Regions from separate parts of the Paenibacillus sp. FSL R5-0470 genome, predicted to be linked through region 2. Evidence: a T-box and tRNA genes for the amino acid it is inferred to sense, from the RefSeq annotation. Region 2 holds a T-box; the other holds one or more tRNA genes.
What was found. The T-box of region 2 lies ahead of argS (arginine--tRNA ligase). A T-box ahead of a tRNA ligase gene usually reads a tRNA of that ligase, here a tRNA-Arg.
Positions count from the first base shown of each region.

Region 1: it has a tRNA-Arg gene. The T-box ahead of argS (arginine--tRNA ligase) is inferred to sense a tRNA for this amino acid. The anticodon was not compared.

Region 1 covers NZ_CP150238.1:183,495-188,694, reverse strand. Annotated here, with positions in the region: gene MKY99_RS00925 (phosphoglycerate kinase) at 1-342, opposite strand, end outside; gene gap (type I glyceraldehyde-3-phosphate dehydrogenase) at 459-1,469, opposite strand; gene MKY99_RS00915 (sugar-binding domain-containing protein) at 1,572-2,624, opposite strand; tRNA gene MKY99_RS00910 (tRNA-Arg) at 2,960-3,034, shown strand; gene clpP (ATP-dependent Clp endopeptidase proteolytic subunit ClpP) at 3,228-3,824, shown strand; gene MKY99_RS00900 (GDSL-type esterase/lipase family protein) at 3,920-4,558, opposite strand; gene MKY99_RS00895 (DUF4163 domain-containing protein) at 4,668-5,200, opposite strand, start outside.
Region 2 covers NZ_CP150238.1:5,536,594-5,541,793, forward strand. Annotated here, with positions in the region: gene MKY99_RS24515 (collagen-like protein) at 1-1,488, opposite strand, end outside; gene MKY99_RS24520 (hypothetical protein) at 1,503-1,862, opposite strand; T-box leader at 2,142-2,358, shown strand; gene argS (arginine--tRNA ligase) at 2,399-4,264, shown strand; gene MKY99_RS24530 (cellobiose phosphorylase) at 4,319-5,200, opposite strand, start outside.

The sequences.
Region 1 (5,200 bases), 1.5 Mb from region 2:
AAGTACAAGTACGTCGCCTTCGCCTAGCTCAGCAATTTTTGCTTTGACAGCTTCGCCAACAGCTTCGTCAGCTTTAGCTACTGGTTTGCCGAGAAGCTCGGACAGACGTTCAGCAGCAGTAGTCAAACGCATGGAATCTACGAATTGACCTTTAGGACGACCCATGTGACTCGCAAGAATGATCTTTGCACCGTTCTCAATCAAATATTTAATGGTTGGAAGGGTTTCGCGAATACGAGTATCATCAGTAATCTTACCGTCTTCTACAGGTACGTTGAAATCCACGCGTACAAATACGCGTTTACCCTTTACTTCTACATCACGGACGCTCTTTTTGTTCATGATTAATTCCTCCACACCCAAAGTTGTTTCTAGCAGGAAACAAGAAATACATTTAGAAAGAGCGGAAACAAGGAACTTCTGTTTCCGCTCTATAGATGTTACTTATATCAAGTCAATTACTTAGCGATTTTAGCGAATTTCTCCAAAGTACGAACCAATTGTGCAGTGTAGGACATTTCATTGTCATACCAAGCAACAGTCTTAACGAGTTGTTTGTCGCCAACAGTCAATACTTTAGTTTGTGTAGCATCGAACAGGGATCCGAAAGTCATACCTTTGATATCAGAAGATACGATTTCATCTTCAGTGTAACCATAAGTGTCTGGATCGGAAGCTGCTTTCATTGCTGCGTTGATTTCTTCAACAGTAACGCTCTTATCAAGAACAGTTACAAGCTCAGTCAGGGAACCAGTTGCAACTGGAACACGTTGAGCCGCACCATCCAATTTACCTTTAAGTTCTGGAATAACAAGACCGATTGCTTTAGCAGCACCAGTAGTGTTAGGAATGATGTTTTCAGCTGCTGCACGAGCGCGTCTGAAGTCACCTTTAGCGTGTGGAGCATCCAAAGTGTTTTGGTCACCAGTGTAAGCGTGAATTGTAGTCATCAAGCCTTCAACGATACCGAACTTGTCGTTCAATACTTTTGCCATTGGAGCTAGGCAGTTCGTTGTGCAAGATGCGCCGGAAATAACAGTCTCAGTACCATCAAGAATGTCATCGTTAACGTTGTAAACGACAGTTTTCATGTCGCCAGTAGCTGGAGCGGAGATAACTACTTTCTTAGCTCCACCTTTCAAGTGTTTTTCAGCTGCTTCTTTAGTTGTGAAGAAACCTGTGCACTCAAGTACGATATCAACGCCTAGGTCGCCCCATGGCAATTCTTCAGGGTTGCGGTTAGCAAGAACCTTAACTTCTTTGCCATTGACTTTGAAGAAGCCATCATGCACTTCAACATCACCTTGGAATTTACCTTGAGTTGTATCATATTTAAGCAAATGAGCAAGCATCTTAGCGTCAGTCAAGTCGTTGATTGCTACCACTTCGATACCTTCTACATTTTGAATACGGCGGAAAGCAAGGCGTCCAATACGTCCAAATCCGTTAATTCCAACTTTTACACTCATTGAATAGTTCCTCCTAGAATTCGTTTTATTTATTCAAAACAGACCGTGAAGCCTGTCATGACAACAATGTTAAGTATGATGCAAGATATATGCTCTAGTGAGTTACGAGGATATCTGTAACTGATTATCAATTTCCTTGCCGATTTCCACAGCAGCAGCCTCGTCGGTGACGAGTATATTCTCCTGCCCGAAACGCAGCATGGCATGAATGGCTTTGGCCTTTGGTTTGCCTCCAGCAATACCGATGACTGTCTCCGTCCGAACAATATCTTCTAGACGTAGTCCCATCGTAAGCATCGTATGGACAACCTGACCATCTTCGTTAAAGTAATACCCAAAGGATTCAGCCACGGCTCCCTCACCCTGGATTTCTGAGACAGTTGCCTCATCCAGCTTGCGGCGGCGAGTCATTTCAATGGCATCCCCAATCCCATGTACAATAATACGCGAACTGCGGATGATTTGTACAATCTCTCCAATATTAGAGTCAAGTGCTAGTGACTGGTAGGCATCCCCACTAAGTAAATCAGGTACATGCAGCAACCGGTAATTCGCTCCTACCCGTTTTGCCATTGTTGAGGCAATCGTATTGGCTTGAATCTCCATACTCTCTCCTAATCCACCACGCGCCGGAACAAACCAAGCGTTCTTATAGGAAAGGGATAACGGCGGTGTCAGTTGATCAGCCATGTCGGCAAGCGTTGATCCACCTGTGACAGCAACTATATCATCTGTACGAAGTACACTGAGCAGCGCTTTTGCACCGGCTCGGCCAAGCTCACGTTTGGTGAACGGCGATGACTCACAATCACCCGGCACCACAATAACTTTATCCAGACCGTACGTTGCCCGAATTTTCTCTTCCAGCTCATCCAGACCAAACAGGCTCTTAACGACCGGCTCTAGTAAATCAAGCAGTCTACGCCCAGCAGCGCTAATGCGCATGCCAACGCTCTCGATCTCAATGAGCCCTTGCGATTTCAGAAGGTCCGTTTCGGCACGCAGTACCCGCTCAGTCATATCAAGCGAAGCGGCAAGCGTTCTGCGCCCAATTATATCGGACAGCATGATCTGATGAAGAATCGTGTACCGTCTCTTAAGGGTTTCCATGAGATCAGGCAGAAGCTGCTTTTGGATATCTAATAAATTACGCATACTTTCACTCCTGCAACTTCGTCTTCCTCTATTCCCTTGTTCATGGTCTCAAAATGTCCCGGGTAAACTTTTTAAGTCCCACTCATATTCTAACCAAATATTGCTCGAAGTGCAAGTCTTCCGAGAGTAGAATTCTCAAGCGCTTGTCTTCTTATACATTTATAAGATTGGGAAAGAGGTTCTGCTCCAAAAAACCTGTCATTAACAATCCAGATTCTTTAGCTGAGTGAAACACAATGTACGCTTGTCCACCTTGAAGACAAGGGATAGAGCCTGAGTACAGTATTATTAATTCATTGCAATTGCACAGAAATTGTATTATAATCATTTTTGTTGCGCCCGTGGTCCAATGGATATGACGTAGGCCTCCGAAGCCTGAGATCCAAGTTCGATTCTTGGCGGGCGCGCCATTAATTTCACTTTTGTACATAATTTAGTAGTGCCTATACTACTACTTAACCAAAGAGCCGCGTGTCGGCTCTTTTTTTTGAATATAAGTTTGACTTTCTTTGACTTTTTGTTTGAATTTGTTTATCATGTGGGTAATACGGCAAGAGTAAAAATGAATACATTTGAAGAACCAATATCAAGGAGGTTTTCCACGTGAGTTATATTCCTATGGTAGTAGAACAGAGCAACCGCGGTGAGCGCGCTTATGACATCTATTCCCGCCTGCTGAAGGACCGCATCATTTTCCTTGGAACGGAGGTTAATGACGTGGTAGCCAATTCTATCATCGCACAAATGCTGTTCTTGGCTGCCGAAGATCCGGAGAAGGACATTCACCTTTATGTGAATAGCCCCGGCGGTTCCATTACTGCAGGTATGGCTATTTTTGATACAATGCAGTACATTAAACCGGACGTTTCCACCATCTGTGTGGGTATGGCAGCTTCTATGGGAGCTTTCCTACTTAACGCTGGCGCTAAAGGCAAACGCTTCGCACTGCCTAACAGTGAGATCATGATTCACCAACCTCTGGGTGGTGCTCAAGGTCAAGCAACGGATATCGAAATCCGTGCCCGTCGTATCCTCAAATTGCGTGATAAGTTGAATCGTATTCTTGCAGAACGTACGGGTCAACCGCTAGAACGTATTGAGAAGGATACAGATCGTGATTACTTCATGACTGCTGCAGATGCGGCAACTTACGGTATCGTTGATAAAGTCATCGAGAAAACACTGCCTAGCGGTGTGTAAGCTATAAAACAACACAAAGAGGCTGTGCCCTATCCACTTGATGGTTAGCGCACAGCCTCTTTACTTTTCAGACCACCACTTCATACGAATCTCAGTTAAATCAAACCGCCATATCCAAGCGCATCGAGTTTCTCAGCAATCACACGGTAGCCTCGGCCATTCGGATGTAAGTGGTCAATCGATAATAGCCCTCTCTCATTTCCTGCAAACTCACTATAGATAGAAGCAAACCCACATACTCGGCTACTGTACTGTGAGGCATAGCGGTTAAACTGCCGCACCCACTCTGTAGCACCCACTACCTGAGGATAAGGATTATACAGTCCCACAATCCGAATGATAAAAGGTCTACGCGTTCCCGTCTTCAATTGGAAGAGGATACTCATAATTGCAGCAAAATTTTGTTTGCATTCTTGCAATGATCTTCGCAGCTCTTTAGATAAATTTTCAGGTTGTCTAGCTGCAGCCTTCGCAGCATGGATTAAATCGTTGCCACCGATGGATAGAGTGATGATGTCGGCTGCTCGAATGGCTTCGCGAGTCATTGCACTCCCCCGCAGCCGCTGTTCCAGTTCAGAAGTAGTCAATCCATTCACGCCCAAATTCGTAGAGGCTACATTAGAACGCAGTCTCCCTTCCGCCATTCTACGGTACACCGGTACAAAACCGTTCCCTGGCAGAGCGCCAAATCCAGTCGTCAAGGAATCGCCAATTGCAGTGTATTGATAGCTCATAGCTCTCCCCCGTTCATAAACTAGTTACTCCATTTAGCATATGAATTCGAGGTGATTCTGGTAAGGGGGAGATGTCCAGTGGTGACACTAGCGGGTACGACTTCTCTATTTATTTTACAGCAGCAAATGGGCTACCGCCTTCCGGCAACAATTCTTTGAAAGTAAAGGGATATTCCGGGAACCCCGCAGCATAAGCTGTGTATTCATACAATTGGAAGAACAGAACGACCTGATCATCCTTCAGATAAAAATACTTTTCCGTATTCAATCCGTTGAATCCTCCCAAATAACTTTCCTCCGCTTTTACTAGCTTGTTCAACTTAGCATTCAACTCTTTTTTGTAGTTTGGGTTAGCTCCGAACAGGTCGCCCAACAGTAGACGTTTGCCATCCTTGAGCGAAAAGGTAAAAGCCTCCCGATTGGTCATACCATGAGCGCCGCCCGTATCGCTATACTGTGACATCACTAAGCTGATCACACCATCCTGATTGTAGGTCACCACATAATCTATATCATAAGTATACTTAGGCTCTGACCCAGATAGATTCGAGATATCCTTCTCTGCGCCTGCAGCGAATTTCATGGCACTTTCTTTCAAAATATCATTCATGGCCTGCTGTGCATTGGAATTGCTTAATCCAC
Region 2 (5,200 bases):
TCCAGTCGCTCCAACTGCTCCCGTTGCTCCGGTCACTCCATCGGCTCCTGTTGCTCCGGTCACTCCAGCCGCTCCCGTTGCTCCAGTCACACCTGCCGCTCCGGTTGCTCCAGTTACACCTGCCGCTCCTGTTGCTCCAGTTACACCTGCCGCTCCCGTCGCTCCAGTCACCCCGTCGGCTCCTGTTGCTCCAGTCGCTCCAACTGCTCCGGTTGCCCCAGTCACTCCAGCTGCCCCTGTTGCTCCAGTCACTCCGTCGGCTCCCGTTGCTCCAGTTACACCTGCCGCTCCTGTTGCACCAGTCGCTCCAACTGCTCCCGTTGCTCCGGTCACTCCAGCTGCCCCTGTTGCTCCAGTCGCTCCAGCTGCTCCAGTTGCTCCAGTCGCTCCAACTGCTCCCGTTGCTCCGGTCACTCCATCCGCTCCCGTTGCTCCAGTCACTCCGTCCGCTCCCGTTGCTCCAGTCACTCCGTCTGCCCCTGTTGCTCCAGTCGCTCCAACTGCTCCCGTTGCCCCAGTCACTCCATCGGCTCCTGTTGCACCAGTCGCTCCCGTTGCTCCTGTTGCTCCTGTTGTTCCTGTTGCTCCAGCTGCTCCAGTTGCCCCAGTCACTCCATCGGCTCCTGTTGCACCAGTCGCTCCAGCTGCTCCAGTTGCTCCAGTTGCTCCAGTCACTCCAGCTGCTCCTGTTGCCCCAGTCACTCCAGCTGCTCCTGTTGCCCCAGTCACTCCATCTGCTCCTGTTGCTCCTGTTGCTCCTGTTGCTCCAGTCACTCCATCGGCTCCTGTTGCACCAGTCGCTCCCGTTGCTCCTGTTGTTCCTGTTGCTCCATCTGCTCCTGTTGCCCCGGTCGCTCCTCCGGGCGCTCCTGTAGCTCCGGTCGCTCCATCTGCTCCCGTTGCTCCTGTTGCCCCAGTCACTCCATCGGCTCCTGTTGCTCCCGTTGCTCCTGTCGCTCCGTCTGCTCCGTCTGCTCCCGTTGCTCCTGTTGCTCCGTCTGCTCCCGTTGCTCCTGTTGCTCCGTCTGCTCCTGTTGCTCCAGTCGCTCCATCTGCTCCCGTTGCTCCAGTTGCTCCGTCTGCTCCTGTTGCTCCAGTCGCTCCATCTGCTCCTGTTGCCCCAGTTACCCCTACCGTTGCTCCGAGTAATTCAGAATGGACTAGTCGGTGAGCACTCACAATTTGACCCACACTATTTTTTCCCCAGACTGAAATTTGAATTGGATCATCTACTAGGCTTAAAGTCGTAAAAATAAATTCAAATGCATCAAAATCCGCATAATAATCTGTTGTTACAACTTGATCAGGCATAACATTAACAAGCTGACTAACATACATGGTTCTTGTCCCATTCATATAATATCCTTGAACGAGAACCGTAGAAGAAACAACGTCACTTCGGTTATCGATTTTGATCGTAACATGTTGAGTAGGTCGTATACCTCCCACCATGGTATTATCTATCGGCCCAGTAGATAAATAGCTCAATTCTCAACACTCCTTTAGATTATTCCTACATGTTTTTCCCACGCTACTATACGATGAGGTTCTACTAATTCCCCTGAAGCCTGTTTTCCCCAGACCGAGATCCCTACCTCTGCTTCAACAACTTCTAATGTCGTAAACTCAAATTCAAATGCATCTAAATCTGCAAAATAGTTCCTAGTTAGAACTTGGTTAGGTGCGAGATTAATCATTTCATTCACATACATCGATCTTGACCCATTTAGCAAAAATCCCTGAATAACAAGATTATATGGATTAAGAGAATCACGATTAACTACTTTTACTGTTACGATTTGTGTCTGTCTGACCCCTAGAATTGGACTATTATCTATAGGTCCGGTTGAGAATAAAGCCATCTTTTTCACTCCTCTCTTCTGCTGCAGTTTGAAAAATAAAAAAACTATAAAACTAGTAACATGGTTCATAATTAATAGCTCTATATAGTAATATTCTGTATTCAAAGTTAATGTGTGGACATTTATGCAAAGGAATTGCCACTCAAAAAAAGACAACCTTCTATTCTTTGAATTTGTAATCTACTAATCGGACAATCTTAAACTCAAGCATTTTCTACGTTTTCTAACTAACACCCTATTGCTTTTTTCGAAATATTCGTTATACTGATAAAAATTATTCAAGCATCGATGAGCGGGAGAGTAGTTAACGTGTTCTAGTCCTCAGCGAGCCGGGTAAGTGCAAGCCGGTACAGATCACCTAATGAAGCGCACCCATGAGATGGACTTCTGAACCTAAGTAGGAAGTCCCGGCTAAAGACCGTTATCCTGTAAGGTGGCTAAACATCTGTTTAGCAACGAGAGTGGTACCGCGAGCGCTAAAGCCCTCGTCTCTTTTGAGACGAGGGCTTTTTTGTATTTTTAAAGGAGGGTATAAAATGTTAAGTCAAATCATCAAACACAGCATTGAACAAAGTGTAAAAAAAGTATTCCACACCTTAGAAGTTGCCTACCCAAAAGATGTTGCAATTCTGATCGAACAGCCAGCTAATCTAGAGCATGGTGATTATTCCTGCAATATTGCTATGCAGCTAGCCAAACTCCTGCGTAAATCCCCTCTCGTCATAGCAGAGTTAGTAAAAGCAGAAATTAAATTACAAGAGAGATACACGGGTCTTTTACAAAAAGTCGAAGTAGCTGCTCCTGGATTTATTAATTTGTATATGAATTGGCAGGTGTGGGCTAAACATTCCTTTAATCTGCCTGACAGCACAAGGGAAAAGGTCATCATAGAGCATACTTCAATCAATCCAAATAAAGCTGCTCATGTAGGTCATCTGAGAAATGCTTGCATCGGCGATGCGCTGGTCAGAATAATGAAAAGAACCGGACATAACGTAGAGGTCCATAACTACGTGGATGATCTGGGCAACCAGCTGGCAGATACAGTCGTTGGTTTATTAAATGTACCTTTAGAAGGGGAACATCAACGTTTCGGTGATTATTGCTGGGATCTATATGCCAAAGTGAACAAAGAATATGCACGGAATCCAGAGATCACTCACAAGCGCACAGATATGCTGCATGCCCTTGAACAGGGTGATGGTAATGAGGCGTGGCTGGGCAACCTAGTCGCTGAACGTATTGTGAGAGAACATGTATCGGAAATGAAGCGTTTTGGTATTCACTATGACCTGCTGGTGTGGGAGAGCAATATTTTAAAAGAGGGCTTCTGGACAGCCGCATCTGAGCTATTGAAGCAAACGGCAGTTTTTGTACAGGAGACTGAAGGCAAGCTTGCGGGCTGCTGGGTGCTAAAACAAGGGACAGAGGTTAGCAGTGGAGCGGATTCAGAGGATCATCAGATGGATAAGGTGCTTGTGCGTTCGAATGGGATTTTGACGTACACAGCCAAAGACATTGCTTATCATCTCTGGAAATTCGGTCTACTATCCAAAGATTTCACCTACAGTGAATTCTCGTCTGGTTTATGGACCACAGGATTAACTGGAACCCCTGAGCCTTATGGACATGCCGACCGTGTTATTAACGTGATCGATTATAGACAGGAATATCCGCAACAAATGGTTAAGCAGGCTTTAGGAGCACTAGGATATAACGAGCAGGCTGAGAAGCTCCATCATGTAAGTTATGGCGTTGTTTCTCTTAGTCCGGCCTCTGCTGCTGAGCTGGGGATAGATATTTCAGAAGGGAAATCTTCTTATGCCATGTCCGGGCGCCAAGGAATCGGTGTTAAGGTGAGCGATTTAGTAAAGCTTATGGAACAGAACATAGAACATTCGCGCTCTGATAAAGAGGGTCTTACCAGCCACATCATTGCAGCTGCTGCTATTCGTTATTATCTGCTGCGGTTTAACCTGGGAACGGAAATCGTGTTTGATTTCAAACAGGCTACCGAAATATCCGGTAATACCGGGGTTTATCTGATGTACACCTATGCGCGTGCAAGCAGTGTTTTGGGCAAATCAACAACCCCATTAATTACAGATGCCTCAAAGCTTCAATTTCCACTCGAAATGGAAAAAGCAGAGCTCGCTTTGCTGAGACAGCTTGGCGTCTGGCAAGAGACATTGTATTCTGCCAGCATAGAATTAACGCCGAATATACTCTGCACGTATGCGCATACCTTAGCCACACTTTTCAATAACTTTTATTCTATATGTCCGATTTTAAAAGGTGCGGAGGCTACCATCGCGTTCCGCCTCTGGCTCACTTCGAGATTTAAGGACACTTTAGGTGATGTGCTAGAGGTTCTTGGGTTACCGACACCGAGCCGTATGTAGTACAAAAAGGGCAATCTCCATGCTTATCGCGGAGATTGCCCTTCTTTTATTATCTTACTTATAAATGTCTATCACATTTCCAGCTTCTACGCAGAGACGATCAAAGTCCTCACGTTTGATACGGATACCACCACTACGGTAGCGATTAAGCGTACCTTCGGCTTGCAATTCTGTACCGTTAACAGTAATCCGACTGTTATCAGAGCCCGTAAGGTGATAAATAAAGTCTACCTTAGTGCCTGCATATTCAAAGCTAAAGCGCATTCCGTCCAGCGACTCCGGCAGAATTGGATCGACGATTAAATCTCCGCCTTCCGTACGGATCCCCAGTGCATTCGAGATCAACTGGTTCATGTAGATCCCAGGACCGCTTGAATAGATTCTCCAGCCACCTTTAACCGCTACGTCACCATTACGCAGTTTATCGAAATTCTCCTGCGCCTCGTAACGGGTGTTAAATTTACCATCCGAGCTACTGAAATAAGAGTTAGCCTGACGTAGTTCAGCGTTTGGCACCACGTCGCGGATTCCGATCGGATTGATCGCCGCTAGGCCATTCCAGACCTGATCGGTTTTCCCTAGCTTAGCCATAGCTTCTACATAACGGATGTGTGCATGTACATATTGAAGTCCAATTTCCCGACCAAAGTTAGAAGCTTGCTCCGCACGTTTGAAATGGGTGCTTACGCCGCCAACATATTGAGCTGGACGGTTCATCAGACGAACGCCATCTGGACAGAACAGTTTATCCTGGATTACTTCATAGTGGGCTTCGGCTTGTTCTGGTGTAAGCAGCTCACTGATCATACTGCGCGTCATTGGCAGCAGACGGTATTGGATCCCTGTTTCCGTATCACTTGGATGTACCATAAGCTTCACTTGCTCTGGGTCCTCCATATACAAGAAGCCTGGAATTACCTCAGATTGAAGCATATG